4 regions of the Glutamicibacter sp. 2E12 genome follow, and region 3 is predicted to be linked to each of the others. Evidence: riboswitches for the same ligand, from Rfam matches in the RefSeq annotation. Region 3 holds a riboswitch; each other region holds the start of a gene.
The links. A riboswitch is a leader RNA that binds a small molecule or an ion and turns the genes downstream of it on or off. The one in region 3 is predicted to bind thiamine pyrophosphate.
Positions count from the first base shown of each region.

Region 1: linked by a shared signal. The riboswitch ahead of thiO (glycine oxidase ThiO) and the one ahead of thiM (hydroxyethylthiazole kinase) in region 3 are both predicted to bind thiamine pyrophosphate.
Region 2: linked by a shared signal. The riboswitch ahead of thiC (phosphomethylpyrimidine synthase ThiC) and the one ahead of thiM (hydroxyethylthiazole kinase) in region 3 are both predicted to bind thiamine pyrophosphate.
Region 4: linked by a shared signal. The riboswitch ahead of ACP3TE_RS12150 (ECF transporter S component) and the one ahead of thiM (hydroxyethylthiazole kinase) in region 3 are both predicted to bind thiamine pyrophosphate.

Region 1 covers NZ_CP188297.1:2,932,231-2,938,103, reverse strand. Annotated here, with positions in the region: gene ACP3TE_RS13830 (GNAT family N-acetyltransferase) at 62-604, opposite strand; gene ACP3TE_RS13825 (ThiF family adenylyltransferase) at 672-1,817, opposite strand; gene ACP3TE_RS13820 (thiazole synthase) at 1,814-2,635, opposite strand; gene thiS (sulfur carrier protein ThiS) at 2,638-2,883, opposite strand; gene thiO (glycine oxidase ThiO) at 2,910-4,007, opposite strand; TPP riboswitch at 4,005-4,109, opposite strand; gene ACP3TE_RS13805 (GNAT family N-acetyltransferase) at 4,120-5,148, shown strand; gene ACP3TE_RS13800 (mechanosensitive ion channel) at 5,232-5,873, opposite strand, start outside.
Region 2 covers NZ_CP188297.1:2,749,002-2,754,874, forward strand. Annotated here, with positions in the region: gene ACP3TE_RS12845 (DEAD/DEAH box helicase) at 1-618, shown strand, start outside; gene thiC (phosphomethylpyrimidine synthase ThiC) at 711-2,453, opposite strand; TPP riboswitch at 2,450-2,557, opposite strand; tRNA gene ACP3TE_RS12855 (tRNA-Thr) at 2,831-2,902, opposite strand; tRNA gene ACP3TE_RS12860 (tRNA-Thr) at 3,436-3,507, shown strand; tRNA gene ACP3TE_RS12865 (tRNA-Met) at 3,555-3,631, shown strand; gene ACP3TE_RS12870 (GTP pyrophosphokinase) at 3,714-4,490, opposite strand; gene ACP3TE_RS12875 (DUF2797 domain-containing protein) at 4,732-5,673, shown strand; gene ACP3TE_RS12880 (hypothetical protein) at 5,761-5,873, shown strand, end outside.
Region 3 covers NZ_CP188297.1:1,479,948-1,485,820, reverse strand. Annotated here, with positions in the region: gene ACP3TE_RS06940 (uracil-xanthine permease family protein) at 1-1,000, opposite strand, end outside; gene thiD (bifunctional hydroxymethylpyrimidine kinase/phosphomethylpyrimidine kinase) at 1,028-2,452, opposite strand; gene thiE (thiamine phosphate synthase) at 2,449-3,090, opposite strand; gene thiM (hydroxyethylthiazole kinase) at 3,083-3,877, opposite strand; TPP riboswitch at 3,867-3,961, opposite strand; gene ACP3TE_RS06920 (GntR family transcriptional regulator) at 3,996-4,364, opposite strand; gene ACP3TE_RS06915 (hypothetical protein) at 4,361-5,873, opposite strand, start outside.
Region 4 covers NZ_CP188297.1:2,599,194-2,605,066, forward strand. Annotated here, with positions in the region: gene ACP3TE_RS12125 (Na+/H+ antiporter subunit D) at 1-237, shown strand, start outside; gene ACP3TE_RS12130 (Na+/H+ antiporter subunit E) at 246-875, shown strand; gene ACP3TE_RS12135 (monovalent cation/H+ antiporter complex subunit F) at 877-1,143, shown strand; gene mnhG (monovalent cation/H(+) antiporter subunit G) at 1,143-1,547, shown strand; gene ACP3TE_RS12145 (DUF4235 domain-containing protein) at 1,604-1,846, opposite strand; TPP riboswitch at 1,931-2,052, shown strand; gene ACP3TE_RS12150 (ECF transporter S component) at 2,118-2,726, shown strand; gene ACP3TE_RS12155 (ATP-binding cassette domain-containing protein) at 2,723-5,050, shown strand; gene ACP3TE_RS12160 (aminodeoxychorismate lyase) at 5,047-5,873, opposite strand, start outside.

The DNA.
Region 1 (5,873 bases), 1.5 Mb from region 3:
CTCATAGTCTGTTGATCTGTGTCAGAACATACAGGAATTTCATGTATCTGTCGCAAAGAATTCAGCGGATTAACCGCGTTGGCATCCAAAAACGCAGCTTGCTAGGCCCAAAGTTGACTTCAATTTCCGGGAGTTCAGCGTCAAGCAAGCCGCCGCATTTTTCTATGGTGGATTTTGAACCGATGTTATCGGAATCACAGGTAACCAGCGCATGTTCAATTCCTGATTCGCGAAGTTCCTGCAACCCGAATTTGCACAGTTCCTGTGCCGCACCACGGCGACGATACTCGGGAACTACACCATAGCCGATATGTCCGCCGACCTGAAACAGGCTCTCGTTGATTTCATATCTGACGGAAACCCGGCCAACCAGGTCCCCCTCGTCAAAGGCGGCGAACAGCGCCGAGCGAACCCAGCCTTCTGGAATGTGCTCGCCTCGGCGCCCTGCCTTCATCCGGTAGATATAGTCCTCCCAGTCCTCGGCTGCAGACCAAGTCGGCAAGAACTCGAAGTCTTCGCGAAGCATCAAGTGGTGGGCGTCGATTGCCTGCTGTTCGTCCTGGCTTTCCAATTCACGGATCTCCAGCGTCTTTCCCAACGTCATAGCGCCAGTATGCCAGAGCGCCTCCACTTCCCACCGGTGAATTGCGCGCCAAAGATGCGCCTGAGCCCTAGTAGGCCACCTGCTGGCCCCGCACTTGCCTGGCCCATTCCACGGTTCCGCCGCTGAGGCTGTAGACGGCAATGCCTGCATCCCGACCGGACATGGTGATCCGCGCTGCCTGCTGCGAACGGGCACCGGTTTTGCACACGAATACGACCGCCGAAGCGCTGTGCGCGAGCTTTCCCAGTCCCCGTTCTTTGAGCTGCGCGAGCGGAAGGTGCTGGCTGTGCGGGATCGCTATGATGTCGCGTTCCCAGGATTCGCGCACATCCACCAGCAATACCGGTTCTTCCGTTTCCAGCTCCGCTAGCTGCTGAACCGTGAGCTCCGGGACATGCCCTTCGGCAGCGCAGGAAACCGGCTGGTACTCCCCCAGCCCGGTCACCGGCTCACGTTGCGGATCCCTGGCGAATTCGAGGGTCCGCACAGTGGCTTCCAGCGCATCATAGAGCCAGAGCTTGCCGCTCAGGGTGGTCCCGATTCCGGTAATGAACTTCAGGGCTTCGGCGCACATCACCGAACCGATAACGCCGCACAGTGCGCCGAAGACTCCTCCTTCGGCGCAGCTGGGCACGGAGTCCGCGTCGGGGATTTCCGGAAAAAGATCACGCAGCATCGGGCCGGTGCGCGGATCGAAGACGGACACCTGCCCGGAGAACTGGAAGAGGGTTCCCCACACCAGCGGGGTGCCGGTGATTTCCGCGGCATCATTGGACAGGTACCGCGTGGCAAAGTTGTCGCTGCCGTCGATGACCAAGTCATATTCACTGAAAAGTGCCACGGCGTTGGATTCATCCAGCTTTTCATCCACGGTGATGATCTGGACGTTCCGGTTCTGCTCGTGGGCCATCCGCCGCACCGAATCCACTTTCAAGCGCCCTGCATCCTGTTGCCGGTGCATGGTTTGTCGTTGCAGATTGGACAGCTCGACGGTGTCATCGTCGATGACCCCGAGGGTGCCGATTCCCGCAGCGACCAGGTAGCTGGCAATGGGACTGCCCAGGCCCCCGGCTCCGATAACCAGCACCTTGGCGTTGGCGATGCGGCGTTGCCCTTCTTCTCCCACCCCGGGCAGGGACAAGTGCCGGGAGTAGCGCGCCAGCTCTTCCGGTTCCAGCTCCGCGCCGGGTGCGACCAGGGCTTCCCGGCTCACGAGAAGTCACCGACCAGGGTTTGCATCATGCCTTCGGCCGGCGATGAGGCCAGTGCGGTATCGCGGCGCGGGATCCGGCCAGCGAGCCGCGCGGCGCGCCCGGCACGCACAGCATCCTTCATGGCCCTGGCCATGAGCGGCGCGTTGTGCGCCCGGGTCACCGCACTGGCCAGCAGCACCGCGTCGCAGCCGAGCTCCATGGCCAGGGCCGCATCCGAGGCGGTGCCCACCCCGGCGTCAAGGATCACCGGTACCTGCGCGCGGGAGACGATGGTGGAAATATTGTGCGGATTCAGGATCCCCAGGCCCGAGCCGATCGGCGCTCCGGCCGGCATGATTGCCGCAACCCCGGCGTCTTGCAGGCGTTGGGCAAGTGCCGGATCATCATTGGTGTAGGCGAAGACCTGGAACCCGTCGGCCACTAGTTGCTCGGTGGCCGCATGCAGTTCCAGCGGGTCCGGCAGCAGCGTGTGCTCATCGGCAATTACTTCGAGCTTGATCCAATTGGTTTCCAGAGCTTCACGGGCCAGGTGCGCGGTGAGGATCGCATCGCGGGCGGTGAAGCATCCAGCAGTGTTGGGCAGCGCAATCACGTTGTTGCGCTGCAGCAGTTCATACACGTTGCCTGCGCCGGCCGCCGAAAAGTGGCGGATGGCCACGGTGGTCAGTTCCGTTCCGGAGGCCCGCAGGGCGCTTTCCAGGGTGGTCAGCGAACTCGCTCCCCCGGTGCCGAGGATCAAGCGCGAGGACAAGGTGCGTCCGGCGATTTGGAATGGGTCGCTGTGGATGTCCAGCTCGGTGATGTTGCGCGTTTCCATGCCTAGCCTCCCTGGGCCGCGGTAACGAGTTCAATGCTGTGCCCTTCGGCCAGCAGGTAGCTATTCCAGGCGCTGCGTGGAACGACAGCGCCATTGACGGCGGCGGCAACTCCGAGCTTGCTGCCGTCAGCGGCCACCGAGTTGGCGTCCAGTTCCTTGCCGATTTGCGTGCTGATGAATTCGCGAAGGGTGGTTCCTTCGTCCAGGTTCAGTTGCCGTGAATTGAAATTGATGCCGATGCTTGTCATGGTTGCTGCTCCGTTCGGTGAGCGGTCTAGGTTGCGTTGGCAAAGCGGTGGGGATCCACAGCCTGGTGCAAGGGGTGGGATTGGTGGCCGTGGGCGAGATCCGCAGTGAGCGTTGCGCCCAGCGGAGCCAGCAGCACGCCGTGCCGGGAGTACCCGGTGCAGAGCAGCAGCCCTGGATCAAGGCGTCCAAGCAGCGGCCGGTCATCTGGCGTGGCGGGACGTGCCCGGGCCGTTGCTTCGTTCAGCGTGCAGTCGCTGATGCCGGGGACCAGCTTTCTCGCGTTGTCCAGCAGCAGGTGCATCGCGCCAATGTTCACCGCTTGTTGCCGGTCTTCACGGACGCTGGCGCCAAGGACGAGGCTGCCGTCCCTTCTCGGCACCAGATACACCTGTTCCCGGTGCACGATGCCGCGGATGGTGCGGGTGATGAGCGGCGGGCCTGCTGGTCCCTGGATCCGGAGGATGTCCCCGTAGACCGGGCGCAGCGGAAGTTCGTTCAAGCCATCGAGGGTGCCAAGACCGGTGGCCACGATGGTCTGCTCCGCTTCGAGGATTCGGCCCGATGCGGTCCGCACAGCGGTGGTCCGCTTCCCGTCGGTCACCAGTGCCTGCGCCCGTTCCTCGACCAGGTGCGGACGCAGATGCTCCAACAGGATCTTGACGATGGATCGAGGGTCGACCTGGTGGTCATCTTGGCACAGGACCGCGCCGGCAATATTGGCGGCCAAGGCTGGTTCGAGCTTGCGGGCTTGGCTGGGCAGCAGCTTTTGCGCTGACAGGCCGAGGGATATCTGCAGTTCGGCCAGCTCGTGCAGGGCTTCGCGGTCCGCAGGCTCTGCGGCGACAACGAGCGTGGAGTTCTGCAAGTAGTCCGGGCGTTGCCCGGTGGCCGATTCGATGCGCTCGATGAACTGCGGATAGGCGGCATTCGAGGCGGCAAGCAGCTGGTGCAGCGGGCCATTGCCCCAGACCGTTTCAGCTGCCGGGGCCAGCATTCCTGCTGCCGCGTAGCTTGCACCTTGGCCGGGTGCCGGATCGATGAGGGTGACGGTGTGTGCGCGTGATTCCAGCTCGAACGCGACGGCCAGGCCGATTATCCCGGCGCCAACAATGTTGACATGCACAAGGGCACGCTTCCTTCCTACGGCGGCATGACCCGCATCAGGTGTAGCGGTCGGCTCGGTGCCCTCTCAGCCTGGTCGATTCAGGCTCCCGCGGATTACAGCGATTATAAGCATGATGCAGCTCATAAAGTCGAACTTCATTGAACGCAGTTCCGTCATCTTCTGTGATGTACTTGCTGACATGGCATTCCATGACTTCCCTATCGTGCTTCCCCAAGGTTCTGCGCTATCCAGCACCATCATCTCGTTGGAGCAAGAACTCTTGGAATCCAGCCAACGCCATAGCCAGGAGCAATTGCAGCGGCGCTTGCATCCTCGGTTCGCCGAGGTGGGAGCCAGCGGGCGAGTCTATGATCGCGAGGCCATCATTGCCCAGCTGGCCCGGGAGCCGGCACGGGATGCCGGGGCGTTGAAAGTCGAAAGCCCGGTGGCTCTCCAGCTTTCAGACCAGCTGGTGCTGCTGCGCTGGAAGCTGCTCGCCGGTTCCCCCAGCGAACGCAGTTCACTGTGGATCCATGAGCAGGGCCGCTGGCAGCTGCTCTTCCACCAGGGCACGGCCGCCGCTCATCCGCAGCCATCTGCAGGACCGGAGGAAGCCGTGCATGCCGACGGTGAATTCTCGGTGCGCCGGCTGCGCCTTTCGGATGCCGAAGCGGTCTACGAGGCATTTTCCTCGAACCCCGACATGTTGCGCCAAGGCGACGCCGATTCCCCGCAAAAGGCTGAGTCGTATGTGCGCGCACTGCTGGAGGCCGGGGAACGCCAGCAGGCGTTGGCCGTCGCATATCGGGATCGGCTGGTGGGACTGGTGTGCGGTACGGTAGACCCGGCCAATCGGAACGCGTGGATTTGGTATTGGATGAACCAGAATTACCGGGGCCGGTCGCTGGCCACCCGCGCCGTGGCAACCTTAGTGGATTACCTGTTCGACGAGCTGGGACTGTACCGCTTGGAGCTGGGCTTGCGGGCAAATAATCCCGGGTCGAAGCATGTGGCAGAAAGCAACGCCTTCCTGCACGAAGGTGTCGAACGGGGCAAATTCCTGGTTGCCGGAGAACGCATCGATGTGCACACCTACGCACGGTTGCGTACCGATGGCGGCTCTGCGGTCATGCCCTTGCCGTGGGGCACGCAGCAGTAGCTTGGCGGGCATCAAAAAAGTCGCGGAATCCGGTCTTGGATTCCGCGACTTCTTATCTGTCCCTCAGGTTTTGTGATGCGTGGTTAGATGCCTGGGTTCGATGCCGGTGGCGTCGAGTCCGGGCCATTGGTGGCCTGTTGGGCCTCCATCTTTTTCAGCGTGCGGGCCGCAGCATCACGACCGCCGAGGCCAAAGGCCAGAGCCGCTGCCAATGCTGCGCCAATGACGATTGCGCCGAAGGCCATGTTGATGATCGAATCGGCGATACCCATGTACTTCAGGCCCATCGCCACGAACAGCGCAATTGCCGTGTAGCGGATGATCTTCGAAGCAGTAGTGTCACCCAAGAAGCGGCCAATCACATTGGCGATGACGAAACCTGCGGCGATAATTGCTGCGCCGAAGAGGATCTTGCCGCCCAAGGCCAGGATCTCATTGAGGATATTGGTGATCGCTGGGAAGTTCAGCATCTGGGCCGCCATCACACCGAAGAACAGCACGATAGCAATCTTGACGATGCCAGCGATGATTCCCGAAGCGCTCTTGCCCTCGGGAACTACGCCCCACTGGGCAACAACAGTGTCGGTACCCACGCCGTGGAGGGAGGATTCAAGTAGCTGCCCGACGAACTTGGCAATCAGGATACCCACGGCCAAGAGCACCAAGGCCATGATGACCTGCGGGATTGCGGTGAAGACCAGCTGCAGCATCTGCTGAGCAGGTAC
Region 2 (5,873 bases), 1.3 Mb from region 3:
CAGCTGGAAATTGCAGCTGCACTGGCTCTGATGGCCCAGGGCGGCCGCCCGCTGCTGATGACCGAACCAGTCATGTCCCCTTCGAAGAAGGCACGCATGGATCGCCCAGAGCGCGGCGAGCGTAGCGAACGCGGTGACCGTGGCGATCGCGGTCCACGTGCCCGCAAGACCGCTGCCGAAGGCAACGCCATGTACCGTCTGGCCGTAGGCCGACGCAACCGCGTGCAGCCGGGCTCGATCGTTGGCGCACTGGCCAACGAGGGCGGCTTCGATTCTTCGGAAATCGGCGGCATCGAGATCCGTTCGGACCACACCCTGGTCGAGTTGCCGGCAGAGCTGAGCAAGGACCAGTGGCGTGCACTGTCCAAGACCCGCATCGGCGGCGAAGCCATCGAGCTCGAGCTCGACAATGGCCGCAGCCCGCGCCGTGACGACGAAGGCGACCGCGGTGGCTTCCGTGGCGGCCGTGGTGGTGGCTTCGGCGGCGGACGCAGTGGCGGCCGTGGCGGTTTCGGTGGCGGACGCGGCGGCGGACGTGGCGGCTTCGGCGGCGGCGGACGCGGCGGCAAGGATCGCTTCAGCGACTCGGGCCGCAGCGGTGGACGTCGCGACTACTAAGCCTGTCGCACGCAGCTGAACAGCATTGAATAACGCCCTTGGGGCAAGCCGAAAGCTTGCCCCAAGGGCGTTTTTCGTGCGCCGCAGGCTATTTACGGAGCAGGAGTTCCCACCGGGATCCCGTCCCCGAGATAGACCGTGCCGCCGCTTTCCAGGAACTGCCTGCTTTTCTGCGCCATCCCGGCCAGGGCGGCTTGCGCCTCGGCCGAGCCGTACTCGTCGCGGATATCCTGGGAGATGCGCATGGAGCAGAACTTCGGCCCGCACATGGAGCAGAAGTGGGCGGTCTTGGCCGGCTCGGCCGGCAAGGTCTCATCATGGAATTCCTGTGCGGTGACCGGGTCAAGGGACAACGCGAACTGGTCATTCCAGCGGAATTCGAAGCGCGCCTTGCTCAGCGCATCATCCCGCGCTGTGGCGCCCGGGTGGCCCTTGGCCAGATCGGCGGCGTGCGCAGCGATCTTGTAGGTGATCACCCCGGTCTTCACATCATCCCGGTTGGGCAGTCCCAGATGCTCCTTGGGAGTGACGTAGCAGAGCATCGCGGTCCCGTACCGTGCGATCTCCGTGGCGCCAATGGCGCTGGTGATGTGGTCGTAGCCCGGGGCGATGTCGGTGACCAGCGGGCCCAGGGTATAGAACGGCGCCCCGTCGCACAGCTGCTGCTGGCGTTCCACATTTTCGCGCACCAGATGGAACGGGATATGCCCCGGGCCTTCGACCATCACCTGCACATCGTACTTCCAGGCGCGCTTGGTCAGCTCGGCCAGGGTGTCCAGCTCGGCGAACTGGGCGGCGTCGTTCGCATCTGCGATGGAGCCCGGGCGCAGCCCGTCGCCCAGCGAGAAGGCCACGTCGTACTGCGCGAAGATCTCGCACAACTGATCGAAGTGGGTGTAGAGGAAATTCTCCTGGTGGTGCGCCAAGCACCAGCCGGCCATGATGGACCCGCCACGCGAGACCATGCCGGTGACCCGGTTGGCAGTCAGCGGGATGTAGCGCAGCAGCACCCCGGCGTGGATGGTCATGTAGTCCACGCCCTGCTCGCACTGCTCAATGACGGTGTCGCGGAAGATCTCCCAGGTCAGTTCGTTGGCTTCGCCGTTGACCTTCTCCAACGCCTGGTAGATCGGCACGGTGCCGATGGGGACCGGGGAGTTGCGGATGATCCACTCGCGGGTGGTGTGGATGTCATCTCCGGTGGACAGGTCCATTACCGTGTCCGCGCCCCATTTGGCCGCCCACTGGAGCTTGGAGACTTCTTCTGCGATGGAGCTGGTCACCGCCGAGTTGCCGATATTCGCATTGATCTTGACCAGGAACGCCTTGCCGATGATCATCGGCTCGGATTCCGGGTGGTTGATGTTCGCCGGGATGATGGCTCGCCCGGCCGCGAGCTCGCTGCGCACCAGCTCGACATCGCATTCCTCGCGCAGGGCCACATAGCACATTTCCGGGGTGATGATCCCGGCACGCGCATAGTGCATCTGCGTCACGCGGGCTCCGCCAACGGCCCGCAGTGGCGGGGCTGAGCGTCCGGCCCATTCCGCGCTGGCCGTGCCGCGGCGGACCGCTGAGCGTCCGTCGTCGTGCAGGTTGCGTTCGCGGCCTGCATAGGTTTCCACGTCCCCGCGTTCCAGGATCCACCGCTCGCGGAAGGGTTGCAGGCCTTGGGTGGGCTCGCTTCCCGGTCCGCTGGTGCGATATACCGCCAGCGGCTCGTTGGGCTGTCCATTGGGGGAGTCTGCCAATTGGATCTGCGTGACGGGAACAGAAATTCCCGCAGATTCACGGTAGGCAAGGGTGTGGGCAGGGTGCTGTTCAATTTGTTCCACTGGGGAAACTCACTTCCTTCGCCGGCATTACCCGGACAGGTTCAACGGTCGCGGACGGCGATAGCCCGATCTCAGCCCTTGCCAGGGCACCCGTGTGGTCGCGAACAACTTAGCACGCTTGCGAGGAGAAAACGCAAACCCAGTGGTCAGGGCCTGACATCAAGGAAGTGGGAAGGGCCGGCTGTGGCGGGCCAGGATGCTTTTCATTGGCCGGAGACTCTTGCCGGGGGCACCTGGAATCCGGGGCGCAAGACGCGGCCGATAGCCGGTGCTGCAGCTTGGGGTGCGCCTTGGGCCATGCTCGCAGTGGCTACACGGCATCTGCGGGATAAACGAAAAGAGAGGCAATCTGGAACCAGATTGCCTCTCTTATTTCGAGCCCCCTGCCGGAATCGATCCGGCGACCTCGTTCTTACCAAGAACGCGCTCTACCACTGAGCTAAGGGGGCAACAGGTAAATACTTTACACAGGTTTTTGAGGTTTGCAAAATCCGTCGGGAATTTGTTGCTGAGGTCACAATATTCCTACTCAAGACCGGAATGGGCGGCAAGGAGCTGTTGCCTTCCTGGCGGTTTCCAGCACCCCGGTTCACGGCCCGGGATCCAGCTGCCGGGCACCGGAGCCGTGCCTGGGCGCCTAGGTGGATCGGGTGTTGCCCAAGTGCCGCTCGGTCAGGGGTTCTGGAGTGGGAAAAGGTGTCAGCGTTCCGAAGTTCCAAGCGGGGTAATTCGATGCTTGGCCACCGGGGATGATCCGCGGGATTCTATCCTGCGCGTCATGGCAAATCCGCGATTGACCGCGAGGAGCACTCTCGTGAGCATCGTCACCAGGGCACTTTTTGTCCCACCCTTCGTCCCCGGGGTAGCGAGTAAGAGGATAAATAGTCATTGACTAGTGGTTTTACAGAATTCTCCGGGTCTTTTCCGGGGTGATCCGCCGATTTTTCTTTGCCGGGAAATCCGTGTAGAGTATTTACTCGTTGCCCCCTTAGCTCAGTGGTAGAGCGCGTTCTTGGTAAGAACGAGGTCGCCGGATCGATTCCGGCAGGGGGCTCTGAGTGAGAAGCATTCTTGGCTTCTACTGGATTGCTTCTCACTTGTGGCGGCGTAGCTCAGCTGGTTAGAGCGCACGACTCATAATCGTGAGGTCCCGGGATCGAGTCCCGGCGCCGCTACCAAATCAAAGATCCTCGGCCTCGGCCGAGGATCTTTTTTGGTTTCCGGCCCCGAAGCAGCATTGTCCTTCGAGGGCATGAACGGCTAGTGATCCAAGTCCTTCTCCTGGTTCCCGTCCTTGGCTTGCTGAGCCAGCGACAGCAGCCCCTGGATCGCTGTCGTATCGAAATCCGCCTCTTGGCTCGGTGCCTGATTGGCATCATGGCCGTGGACTTCGGTATGCAAGCGCTGCATCTGCATGTCGAGTTTCGTCGCCATGGCCGCCGCGTCGGCAAGCTCTTGCACTAGATGTTCTGGAACTTCGCCCTCGTACTTGTAGAAGATCTTATGTTCCAGGCTTGCCCAGAAATCCTGGGCAATGGTACGGATCTGCAGCTCCACCACGACATCGACCGGGCCATCGGATAAGTAGACCGGGATCTGCACGATCGCATGGACACTTTTATAGCCGTTGGGCTTCGGGTTCTTGATGTAGTCCTTGATTTGGAGGACCTTCAGGTCATTCTGCGAGGTTAGCGTGTTCAGAACCTTGTAGATGTCCTTGACGAAACTGCAGGTAATGCGCACGCCGGCAATGTCGCTGATGTTCTCGCGAATGGCAGGCAGGGACGGGGAGATGTTCCGGCGGGAGACCTTGCGCATGATGCTCTCCGGAGTTTTCACCCGAGAAGTGACGTGCTCAATTGGATTGTAATTGTGCAAATACAAGAACTCTTCACGCAAGATCGAGACCTTGGTCAGCACCTCGTCCACCGCAAACTGGTACTCCATCATGAAACGCTGGAAATCATGGCGGAAAGCCTGCGTCAATCGCTGCAGCTCGGCCGGCGAAGGGGCGGTCTCGGCAGCTGCGATGGCCACTGCACGAGTCTTGTCATCAAATGGGACAGAAATCCTGGATCACCTCAGCAGATTATGGCCCGGCCCGCGGTACGGTTCCGGTGCAGTTCCAGCCTAAGGGCTTCTCCTAGGAATTAGGCCAGAACGAATCGGGAATTCGTCCAGCAAACTTTCGGGCTGCAGGCGCCGGCCAACCTGCCTTGCAGGAGCTAGCCATGTCCGGTGAACTATCGTTGAAGAGGTAACTTCGAGGAAGGCATCGATGGAATTCGCCAGCGACCACCGGCAGCTCTGCCACGGCATCAGCTTCTCAGAGCATGAACGCGCCCCCATGCTCCGGCTTAGGCAAGCGGAAAAATGGAGCACCGAATACCTGGAAGCCAACCGTTCCCTAAGCTTGCGCATCGGCGAACTGAAATTCTGCCTGGGCTACATCACGATGAACAGCGATGGCTCTCGCAACACCTTGCCTTGCCAGAAGAACAAAGCGCTGCGTACCGGAACCCAGTGCGAACGCTGCCGCCGGCTGGATCATTCAAAGTTCATGCATCATTTCCACAAGACCGGCGAAGCCCCGGAGGGCATGCGCAAGTACCTGGAGCAGCCGCACTTCTTGTATGTCGCAAGCTTCGCCCATGGGGCGACCAAGGTCGGTACCACCTCGACCCAGAGCAAATGGACTCGCTTGGCGCAGCAGGGAGCGGTCATTGCCCGCTATGTTGCCCGCGCCGCTGATGGCGCCGCTATTCGAGTGCTCGAAGACCTGGTCACTGAACACGTGGGCCTGAGCCAGCAAGTCCGGCAGAAGTCCAAGATCAAGGGGCTGGCCAGCTGGGAACTGGACTACGCCCAGCTGGACCTGATCAACTCCGAAGCGGCAAGCCGGGCCCGGGCTTTCCTTGGCGCCCAGCGGGGCTTGGAAACCTACGGCGTGCAGCTGCGCGACGAGCTGTGGGAACAACCGGCCTTCGCCCGCCCGGTCGTTGACGCCTGGGATACCCATGCGCTGCATGCCTGGAATACGGCACTGGGCGGGAACACCGTGAATCTGCGCATCCGCGGCGTGCTGGGGCAAAGCATCCTCGCAGACAGCGGCGAAGGCACCACCGTGCGCCTGCTGGATGCCGCCGAGTTGAAGACCCGCGAGGTCGCCATCGTGGAGAACTTCGGAGATTTCAGGGAAGAGCAATCCGCCCTGTTCTGATGCAGGCCCAGCGTTGTCGGGGGAGTCACGGGGAAATGCCCCGGCCTCAATGAGCGGACACAGCCGGAGCTGAACTAGACTTGAACCATGACCAACACTCCTTGGGAATCGGCCTCATCACGCTATAAGAAGCTCGTCTTCGCTGCCATGGGCATCATGGGCGCAGGCATCATCTTGGCCATCATCGGCGCCAACATTCC
Region 3 (5,873 bases):
TCACGCCTTCTGGAATGGTGCCGATCAATGCGCCGAACTTCGGCAGGAAGGCCAGGGCCACGGCCACAATCGCAGCGATCCAATAGGCCGCGGTCGAGTACACGCGCGAAGCGGCCATCACGCCGATGTTCTCGGCATAGGTGGTCGTGGCCGAACCGCCGCCGAAACCGGCGAGCACGCTGGCAGCGCCATCGGCCATCAGCGCACGGCCGTTGAACTTCGACAGGTCGCGATTGGTCATCACGCCCACGGTGCGCACATGGCCGATGTTCTCGGCGATCAGCACGAACACCGCAGGCAGGAACATCAGCGCAGTGTCGAAGTGGAAGGTCGGGGTGTGGAATTCTGGCAGTCCGATCCACTCTGCGGCAGCAACCGCCTTGAAGCTCACCTGCCCCTGGGCCAGCGCAACAAGGTAGCCGCAAAGAAGTCCCATGAGGATCGACAACCGGCCCAGCAGGCCCTTGAACGCAACGGTCGCGACCACGGTAAAGATCACCGTGAGGAAAGTGGTCAGCGGGAACTCGGTCATGGGAATCAGCGTTGCGCTGGCCAAATTCAGGCCGATGAGCGCCACGATGGTGCCCATGACCACCGGCGGCATCAGGGCGTGGATCCAGCCGGTGCCGGTCTTCTGCACGATCAGCCCGACAACGAACAGCAAGGCCCCGGTCATCACGATGCCGCCCAGCGCGCCGGACATGCTGTGCGACTGGGTGGTCGAGAGGACCGGGGCAATCATCGCAAAGGACGAGCCGAGGTAGCTGGGCACCTTGTTCCTGGTCATCAGCAAGAAGATGACGGTGGCCAGGCCGGTGAACAGCAAGGTCGTGGTGACCGGGAAGCCGGTGATGGTTGGCACCAGGATGCTGGCGCCGAACATCGCCAGGATGTGCTGGGCTCCGATGGAAACGGTCTGCGGCCAATGCAGCCGCTCATCCGGGGCAACTACCTCACCTGGGGTGATGGTCCTGCCGTTGCCGTGAATGCTCCAACTCATGATTCCTCTTCCCGGGCCCTGCGGGTTTTAGGCCGTAGAGAAGTCTACTCGGTTCTCGTGCGCCTGCGCGAAGAAAGAGCGCTCATGTTCCGCGGAGCGGATGAAAGCGGCCTCCATGCGGGCCCGCAGCTGCGGATCTGCCTGCTCGAACGCCTGGCGGACCATTTCGATGGCCTGCTCGGTGGCGGAATCGAATTCCTCGGATGCATAGGTTTCCAGCCATTGCCGATAAGGATGCTCGGCATGGTTGGCTGCCGCCAGCCGCTTGCCGATGTCCTGGTACAGCCAGTAGCAAGGCAGGATCGCGGCAATCAGCTCCCCGTAGCTCTCCTGGCTGGCGGCCAGGTGGTTGGTGTAGTTCAGCGTGGTGGCGCTGGGCGTATCAGCGAACTCATCCAGGTAGCTGCCGTGCAGCTGCAGCTCGCCATCGAGGATGCCGTTGGCGCCACGCGACCAGAAACGCTGGGCACCGAGATCCGGCGCCATCGAGCTGGCTAGCGAAAGCACCTTGGCGTAACGCAGCAGATACAGCGCATCCTGGGCGATGTAGTAGTGGAAGTCATCCCGGTCCAAGGTGCCCTCGGATAGCCGGGTGATGAAATCCAGCTGGTCGATTTCCTCGCGGATCGGCTGGATCTTCTGCCACCAGTCGCCCATTGGATCTGCCGTGCCGAAGAAGTCGATGAAGTGGTTGACCGGGCCGTGGCCGCTGCCCACCTGCAATTGGTCGGCCGCTGCGATGGCCTTGGAGAGATAGGATTTGGACTGCTCCAACGCGGCGATCCAGTCTCCAGTGGCAGCGAAGCGGGTAGCCAGAGTGCTGGAAAGGGTGCAGCCGGTGCCGTGGGTATTGCTGGTGGCATGGCGCGGGCCGTTGAGCTCAAGCTGAACGCCGTTGGCTGAGACCAGCGCATCGGGGCACTGTGCCCCGGCCAGATGCCCGCCCTTGGCCAGCACCAGGGCATCGTGCTTGGCCGCCAGGCGCTGGGCCTGAAGCAGGGCTTCACCCCAGGAAGGGGCCACAGGCTCGCGCAGCAAGCTGGCCAGCTCCAGCAGGTTCGGGGTAATCACCGTGGCGCGCTCCAGCAGCGAATCAAGGGCCGATTCGTCGTCGAGCAGGCGATCCCCGCTGGTCGCCACCATGACCGGGTCCAGCACGACGGGGGCGTCAACAGTTTCCAGCCAGCTGGTGACTGCGCGGATCACCTCGGCGTTGGCCAGCATCCCGATCTTGATCGCATCGATGCGGATATCTGTACTCACGGCTTCGAGCTGCGCGAGGACGAAATCGCCGCTGATCGCCTGAACTCCGGACACCCCATGGGTGTTTTGCGCAGTCAAAGCGGTGATCACGCACATCCCGTAGCCGCCGTTGGCGGCAATGGCCTTCAGATCCGCTTGGATTCCGGCGCCGCCGGAAGGATCGGAGCCTGCGATGGATAGGATGTTCATTTCGAGGCCTCCCAGGCTGCGACCAGCTGCGCGCTGGCAAGTTGCGGATCTTCGGCGTTGCAGATGGCGCGGACCACGGCCAGGCCTGCGCCGCCGCCGGTGCGGATCGCGGCGGCATCGTCTTGGGTAATTGCGCCGATCGCTACGCAGGGCAGCTTGGCCAAGGCAGCGGCTCGCGCAAAGCCGTCCAGCCCCAGGGGAGCAGGATGGTCTTTTTTCGTCGGAGTGGCGCGGATGGCTCCTACACCGAGGTAGTCGATCACCGAGGCGTCCTTGTTCGCCTGGGCCAATTGCTCATCGCTGGAAGCACTCAAGCCGATGATGCCCTCGCCGATGATCTGGCGAGCCAACTGTACCGGCACATCTTTTTGCCCGATATGGATGCCGTTAACTGCTGCGCCAGCAGCCCGTGACGCGAGGTAGACGTCAATGCGGTCATTGATCAGCAACTGGGCTTTGCCCTCGGTGAGCTTGGCAGCCGCGCAGGCCAGCTCGAAGAATTCCCGGGCGCATTCATCCTTGGCGCGCAGCTGGATCCACCCGATCCCTCCGGCGACGGCGCCCTCGATAACTTCCAGGGTGCTGCGTGGGGTGCAGCTGGCAGTGTTGGCTACTAGATAAGCGCCGTAATTATGCATGGTTCAATTCCTCGTACTTCAAAGTCTTCAGTTCCCCGGGATCGGCAGCCGACAGCGCATCAAGGAAGGCAACTGCGAAGCTGCCCGGACCGGAGCTGCCAGCCAGGGCCTTTTCCGCGGCCAGGCCATAGAAACCGTGGGCTGCGATGGTGGCCTCGAACGGGTCATCGTGGACCGCAACCATCCCGGCGCAGACCGCGCCCAAGGCGCAGCCGCCACCTGTCATCCGGGTCAAGCCAATTCCGTTGGTATGCACCAAGACGGTACGCGTGGCGTCGATGATGGCGTCAGCCTGGCCGGAAATGGCCACTACGCAGTCGTGTTCCGTGGCCAGTTCGCGTCCCGCCGCCAAGGCGGCAGAAACCTCATCCAAGGCATCGACACCGCGCGAAGCAGATTGCCGGCCGGCCAGGGCCAGGATTTCCGAGGCGTTGCCGCGAATCAGGGTCGGGCGTTGCCGGACAATGCGCCGGGCAAACTCCGTGCGCACCGGAAGCGCTCCCACTGCCACTGGATCCAGGACCCAGGGGGTGCCTGCAGCGCTCGCCGACTGCACAGCTTCTTCCATGGCGGTCAGCTGTTCAGTGCTTGGAGTTCCCAAATTCACCAATACGGCTGAAGCTGCCTGCGCGAATGGGCCGGCCTCTCCGGGCAGATCCGTCATGGCCGGGGAAGCCCCGGATGCCAGCAAGACATTGGCGGTGAAATTGGATACGACGGTATTGGTCAGGCAAAAAACCAAAGGTGATTGTTGCCGGTATTTTTGGGCAACTGCATGCAAAGCCATGCGACATCCCTCCGCTAGCGTGAACTAGATCAGGTTCTACGGGTCTTATCTCAGTCGGTTGATCCGACACCCCGTGTCACTGCCATAGAGCGTACGCACAACCGGTTCCGAGGACAAGTTACTTACGCTCGCGCCGCGCCACCAAGGCCTTGAGCGTGGCCGCATCCACCTTCTGCGCGGCCGCCAGCGCCCAGAGGTGATCCACGGCGGCCAGGAGATCTTCACTGGTATCCACCGGCTGCGGCCGCTCGTTGACTACTGTGCCGGCACGGCGCCGGGAGGTGATCAGCTCTTCGGCTTCCAGCTCCTTGTAGGCGCGCGCCACTGTACCGGCAGCGACGCCGAGGTCCGTGGCCAGCGCACGCACAGTAGGCAGCTTGCTCCCCGAGGGCAGATCTCCCAAGGAGATCAGTGAAGCAATCTGCGAGCGGATCTGCTCATAGGGCGGGGTAGCTGCTTGGAGGTCAACACTGATCTGCGTGCTCATGAAGTAGCTGCCGGCTGATGTTCCCGCACGAAGGCGCTACCGGGGCGCTCTAGGAAAATGACTGCTGGGACAACGAAGATGAGCAATGCAAAGAGTCCCAGCCCGGCCGGGAATCCGTAGCCAATGAGCAGCATGGCTACCACTGCACTGGTGTTAACACGCATTGAACGCAGTTCCAGGACCTTGCGGTACCAGATTTCTTCGGCCGACGAGACAGCCCAGGGAATAATTGCCCGGCGGGAGAACCAGACGAATCCAAGATGGGTTGCCAGCAACAGCAGGATCAAGCCTGCAACCATTGTCTTGCCTGGAGGCACGAAGCCCCACAAATAGTCCAGCGGCGGATCGAGCAGAAAATAGGTGCTGGTGGCAAACAGCAAGCCAGCGGCGATGTAGGACCACAAGGGCAGGGGCGCGTGGTACTTGGGTGCTGCAGACGCCTGCCGGGCCACCGTGCTGACGTAGCTGAGATAAAGCGCATTGAGAACGGCATAGCTCAAAGCCGCACCGGCAAAGATCATTAAGATCCACGTAGTTCGCTCATTGGTAGGCATCTGGAGCTCGTCATCCAGTGGCAAGAATGACCAGCCGATTGCAACGCTGAGCAAGGTGAGTGCTGCAGTTACGTATTGCAAGGTGAATAGTTGATCACGCAAACGCGAGAAGGCGGTCCGTTCCCTGGTGGTGGATTGAGCTGAGAATGTAGAGCGCGGTCCCCAGAAGAGCAACGTGAGGGCGACCGCAAGGGCGCCATAGCTAACGAACTCGTACTGTCCATCCGGCGAATTAGCCTGCGAGTAATTGACCACCGACACGGTGAAGGCCAGCAAGACGATGCCGATATTGCGCATCAAGCGGTTGAGCCAGACCGTGCGCAACGCTTGGTTGTCTTCGGCCGAGATGCCGGCCAAGGCAGGTCTTTTCAGGATAACTACGGTAATCACAGCCGCGGCCACGATGATCCCTGCCAGGGCCACGATGAATACCGGGAGCATCTGTGTGCCCGGCAACCGCCCATCATACGGACCCTCCGACGCGTATGAATAGATGCCGTCAAAATCAAAGGTCGTGAATTCCGAGGCCGGAACGCCAACGAGCCCTTCGACTTTGGACGCCGGCCACAGGGAGCCGACCGCGATCAGCAGCAAAAGCCCAACGAAAGCCCCTAGGGCCTTGGGAAATGGAGTTGTCAGGCTGCGGGCCTCTAATGAAGCGGTGCGCACTGGCTGGAGTTCCTTGGGCCAAGTGAACAAGCCGATGAGGTAAACCAGAAGAACCCAGATCCCCGGAGTGAGTGCTTCAGCGAGAGCCGAACCTGAATTGGGCTCGGTCATTGAAACGCGCCAGGTCTCGGACAAATCCCATGAGGTTGAAGCAAAGAATGCGATCAATGCGCACCAGAACGAGTGGGATCGGGCCCGGTCGATAGCTGGTGTTCCACGCCTGTGCGCCACCGAACGCAACCAAACGCAGATGATTGCGGCAACGAAAGCGATGGATATGGCGCTC
Region 4 (5,873 bases), 1.1 Mb from region 3:
CAGGTCGCCGACGAGACGTTGGCCGGCGGCGCGCAGAACCCCCGCTTGGGGTTGAAACTGGCCAAGCAGCTGGAAGCCGACTCCTTGCCGTGGGGCATGCGCTACGCCACCGGTTCGCTGGTGCTTGCGGGCATCGCCCTGACCGTCTTTGCCGGGCCGATCTTCGAATTCTGCCAGCGGGTGGCTGCGGAACTGATCGCCCGCGAACCGTATATCAGCTCGATCTTGCCATTCTGATTGGAGGGATGATGCCGAACAAGAACTTTGAACCGCGTGACCAGCGCATTGACGATGCGCTGGATACCTCCGGTGTGCGCCACCGCGCGACACTCAAGCAGGAATGGCCGCTGCTTCTGCTGCTGCTCTTTGTCTGGGGTGCTCTCTGGCAGGACTTCTCCCTGGGGAACATGGTCTTCGGCGTGATCATCGCGCTGCTGATCGTGAACCTGTTCCCGCTGCCGCCGGTGGTCCTTTCGGGCCGGATCAATGCCTGGTACTGCCTGAAGCTGTTCATCTGGTTCCTCGGACAGGTCTTCGCCGCCAGCGTCCATGTGGCCTGGCTGGCGCTGGTCCGCGGGAAGCGCACCCGCAGCGCGGTCATTGCGGTCCCGCTGCGCACCGACTCGGACCTGATCGTGATGACCGTGGGACACGTGCTCACGCTGATCCCGGGCTCCTTCGTGATCGACGTGGACCGCAGCTCGTCGACGCTGTACCTGCACTACATCGACATCGAGTCGCCTGCGGACGTGGAGAAGGCGCGTGCCGGCATCCGGGACATCGAACGCCGGCTGATCATGGCTATTGGCAGCCGAGACGAGTACGAAGCGATCAAGAGCGAATGCGGACCGAACTTTGATGCGAGGAAGGGGTAACATGCTGGATATCGTCATTTGGATCTGCGGCATCATGCTCGGGCTCGGTGCTGTCGCCTGCCTGGTCCGTGTTGCCAAGGGGCCGTCAATCCTTGACCGGGTGCTGGCCCTGGACGTGATGCTGCTGATCATCTCCGCCGCGCTGTGCCTGGAAATGGTGCTGCACAAGCACACCGACTACTTGCTGTTCGTCGTGGCCGCCTGCATGCTCGGGTTCATCGGTTCGGTGACCGTCTCGCGCTTCGTTTCGGATCAGAGGAACGCCTAATGGAAATCTTCCTCGATGTCCTCGTTGCCGTCCTGCTGATCCTTGGCTGCCTGATGTCATTGATCGCAGGTATCGGCTTGCTGACCTTCCCGGACATGCTCACCCGCATGCATGCAGCGACCAAACCGCAGGTACTCGGCTTCCTGCTGATTTTCGCTGGACTGGCCATTTACCTGCGCAGCTGGGCTGTGGTCCCGGTACTCGTGCTGGCCTGGGGAATGCAGCTATTGACCGCACCGGTTTCGGCCCACATGATTGGCCGTTCCGGCTACCGGACCAAGCACGCTGCCAAGGAAACCCTGTTCTCCGATGAGCTGAGCCACGTGGTCAACAAGGTCAACGGAACACCGCCGACCGGAACCACCCCGGTTTCCAAGACCGGATCGCCAGACGAACAAGATTGAGAAAAAGCGGGAGCCGCCCCTCTGGGCGGCTCCCGCTTTTGGCTCAACGCCGAAGCTTACTTGGTGAACTTGGCAACAACCTTGTTGGCGCTGCGGTCAGCCACGGTCTGCAGGATTGCTGCGACCAGGGCCGAAACGACTGCGAAGCCCAAGGCACGGCGGAAAGAAGCTTCCGCTGCTTCCTCAGTGCCCTTGCGTGGTGCTTTGCTGCCGGTTGCCTTCAACCAAAGGAAATCAACCAGCTTGCCGCCGAGCATGCCAGCGCCAACGGTGATACCGGTAGTGGCAAGTTTCTGCACTTTATCCATTTTTTCCTCGCGATCAAGCTCTTGACATATCGTTCCTCTGCCCAGCATACCTGCGGTATGGTGGGGGAGCAGTAATTATTCCGACAGGGGAGCGTCAGACTTTTAAAAAAGTCGCAAGACGCTGAGAGTGCGATAGATCGCAGACCCTCGAACCTGCCCCGGCTAGTACCGGCGAAGGAAGTCGAGCATCTCGGATGCGGATAGGCGCGGCAGTATGCCCTCATTCCGTCCATCTCCCCTCCTTTCCACAGGAGGACCAGCAATGAACGAAACAGTTTCGAAGCAGCGTACCGGCTGGCGTGTAGTTGATATCGTCGTCGCCTCGGTGATCGCCGTCGCTTCAGGGGTCATTTTCTGGGCGTGGAGTGCCGGCTATGGCCTGTTCTCGCTCGCCTTTGCGGCTTTCCCGCCAGCCACCGCGTTGCTCACCGGCATGTGGCTCTTCCCGGCGGTGCTCGGCGCACTGATCATCCGCAAGCCAGGCGCCGCAATCTACTGCGAGCTGCTGGCCGCTGTGGTTGAAGCGCTGCTCGGCTCGCACTACGGCTTGACCGTACTGATCTCCGGCCTGGTCCAGGGCCTGGGTGCAGAGCTGGTCTTCGCAGCATTCCGCTACCGCAAGTGGAACCTGGGCGTGGCGCTGCTGGCAGGCTTGTTCGCCGGCTTGTTCGCCGGCATTTCCGAGGCCTACATCCTGGCCTACTATGTTGAGTACACCGCCGGAATGAAGATCTTCCACGTGATCGCCACCGGCATTTCCGGCGTAGTCATCGCAGGGCTGCTGTCCTGGTTGGCCACGTGTGGACTGGCGAAGACCGGTGCATTGAGCGCCCTGCCGAGCCGGCGTGCTCACCTGGAAAGCGCAAAATGAGTTCCTTTGCCAATTCCGGCGCAGCCTCGCTGACCCAGCGCGGTGCCGCCATCACCGCAACGGGGTTCGGCTGGCAGCACTCCGAGAGGAAGAATCCTGCCATCTCGGGACTGGACCTTGTGATCCACGCCGGTGAGAAGGTGCTGCTGGTCGGTCCATCGGGCGCCGGCAAGTCAACCTTGCTGCACGCGATGGCCGGGTTGCTGGAAGCGGATGAGGACGATCAGGTCGCTGGCCGGCTGCTCATAGATGGCAGCGATGCCTTCATCCGGAGCCACCCGGTGGGCTTGATGCAGCAAGACCCGGAAACCCAGGTAGTGCAAAGCAGGGTCGCCGATGACGTGGCCTTTGGCGCCGAGAATCTCGGAATGGATCCCGAACTGATCCGCCAGCGGATCCCCGAAGTGCTGGACGCTGTGGGTCTGGGTGCGCTGTCCTTCGAGCACCGCACCCAGCAACTTTCCGGCGGACAGAAACAGCGGTTGGCCTTGGCCGGCATTCTGGCCATGGAACCCAGCGTCATGCTGCTCGATGAACCGACTGCCAATGTGGACCCGCAGAGCATTGAGCTCTTGCGCGATGCGGTGCTGAACGCCGCCCGGCTTTCCGGTGCCACGCTGGTCGTCGTGGAACACCGGATTGAAGCCTGGGCGCAGCATGTGGACCGGGTTATCGTGCTGCAGCCCGGTGGGGGAGTCGCGCACGATCTGGACCCGCAGCAGCTGTACACCGATGAAACGGTGCGCGAGGAGCTGGCTGCTGCCGGGCTGTGGATTCCAGGCTACTTCCCGCAGGTGGCTCGGGCAACGAACGGTGCCGGTGCCACGCTGCTGGAAGCGCAGCAGCTGGTATCCGCCCGCACCGCCACGGCACCGCGCACCCAAGCGGTGGACGTGAATGTGCAAGCGGGCACCGCGACGGTGATTCGCGGTGAGAATGGCGCTGGAAAGTCGACGCTGGCCTTGACCTTGGGCGGATTGCTCGTCCCGGCCGACGGCGGGTTGGCGGCCACCGCGCAACTGGCCGACGGCCTGGGCAACTCCCCGTTTGCCTGGAAGGCCGGTGCATTGATTGGGCGGATCGGTTCGGTGTTCCAGGAACCCGAACACCAATTCGTGACCCAGAGCGTTCGGGAAGAGCTGGCTTTCGCTCCCAGCCGCGCGCAGGCCAGCAGCGCCGATGCGCCGAAATACGAGCCGGCCCAGGTCCAAGCGCGCGTGGACGCGTTGCTGGAACGCTTGGGCCTGGCGCATTTGGCAGACGCGAACCCGTTCACTCTCTCCGGGGGCGAGAAGCGGCGCTTGTCCGTGGCCACTGTTCTGGCCGCATCCCCCCAGGTGCTGATCCTCGACGAACCGACCTTCGGGCAGGATGCGAATACGTGGAGGGAACTGGCCGGGCTGCTGGTTGAGGAATTGCAGCAGGGCACCGCGATCATTGCTGTGACCCACGACGATCACTTTGCCTCGGTGCTCAAAGCAAGGGACCTGGTGCTCACTGCCGGCACCCCGGAAGCTGGTACCCCGCGACAGGGGCCGGTGCTTGATGCGCCGGTAGGGCATAGCTGGTTGGCGAAGATCAATCCGCTGGCCAAGCTCGGTGCGGTGGCTGCGGCAACACTGCCGTTGATCACCACCTTGGATTGGGTTTCGGCGCTGGTGGTGATCGTGGCGACCGTGGTGTTCTTCCCCCTGGCAGGGCTGAGCCCGCTGAAATTCCTCAAGCGCGCGTGGCCACTGCTGATTGCCGGAATCCTTGCGGCGTGGGGCATCGCCTTGGTGGGCCAGGATAGCGGCATGGTCTACGCCCAATTCGGCGCCTTCAGCATCACCGAGGGATCGGTGGCCGGGGGCATTGCCACCGGACTGCGCGCTTTCGCGCTGGCCATCCCGTGCATCTTGCTGCTGGCCACCACGAATCCAAGCGATTTGGGCGGGGCGCTGTCTCAGCAGCTGAAGGTACCCCACCGGTTTGTGCTCGGGGCCTTGGCCGGCATGCGCCTACTCGGGTTGATGGTGGAAGAATTCACCACGCTCACGCTGGCCCGGCGCGCTCGCGGTGTCGGGAACTTCGGCACCGTGGGCCAACGCATCAAGGCAACCCTCGGCCAGGTGCTGGCCTTGCTGGTGCAAGCGATTCGCCGCGCCGGACGGTTGGCCACCACGATGGAGGCCAAGGGGTTTGGCACGGCCAAGCGTACATGGATTCGCACGGCCACCTTCACCTGGCGTGATGGCATGGTGCTGGCCACGGGGATCCTGTTTGGCACGGCCGCAATGGCTGCGGCCGTGCTGGCAGGGACCTACAACTTGGTGTGGTCCTAGCGGATTGCTTCGCTCAGGGCGCTGAGCTCTTCATGGAGCTCAGCGTCCAGGCGCAACGGCTTGGCATCGATGGTGCGCACCGGGGTCAGCAGGCGGATGGAGGAAACCAGCCACACGCCATCGGCCTGGTACAGGTCTTCCGGGCGCAACGGGCCGTAGCCCAGCTCCCAGCCATCCTGGGCCGCGGCGTCGAAAATGGCGCTTTGCGTGGTGCCTGGCAGGATGCCGGTTTCAAGCATCGGGGTCAGCAGCCGCTTGGTCTCGCCATCGCGCTGGGCTACCAGCACGGTCGAGGTCGGAGCTTCCAGGATGATCCCGTCGGCGGAGGTGAAAATGACATCATGGGCGCCGTGCTTGTGCGCGTAGCGCAGGGCGGCCATGTTGATCGAATAGGAAAGGGTCTTGGCGCCCATCATGAGCCATGGCGCACGTTCGGCCAGCTTCGAGTCGTAGCCGCGATCCAGCATCAGGACATCCACACCGGTTTCACGCTGTTCCCTGCCCAAGGCCGGGGCAGGGGTCACGGTGACCCAGCAAATGGCAGGATCATTGTCGTGCTCGCCGCGCGCGGCGACCAGCTTGACCACCGCTTCTTCAGCGCCGCCGGTGGCATCGAAATCGGCCACAGCGGTATCTACCGCGGCAAACCAGCTGCGCGCATCGGGAATGGCCAAGTCGGCAACTTCAGCCGAGGTCGCCAAGCGTGCCAGGTGCGCTTCGAATTTGCGTACGGCCTGGTTGGTGTAGAGCATCGATTCAAAGATGCCATCACCTCGCGTGACTCCCTGTGCTGTGACCAGAAGTTGCGGTGCAGTGATGTCTG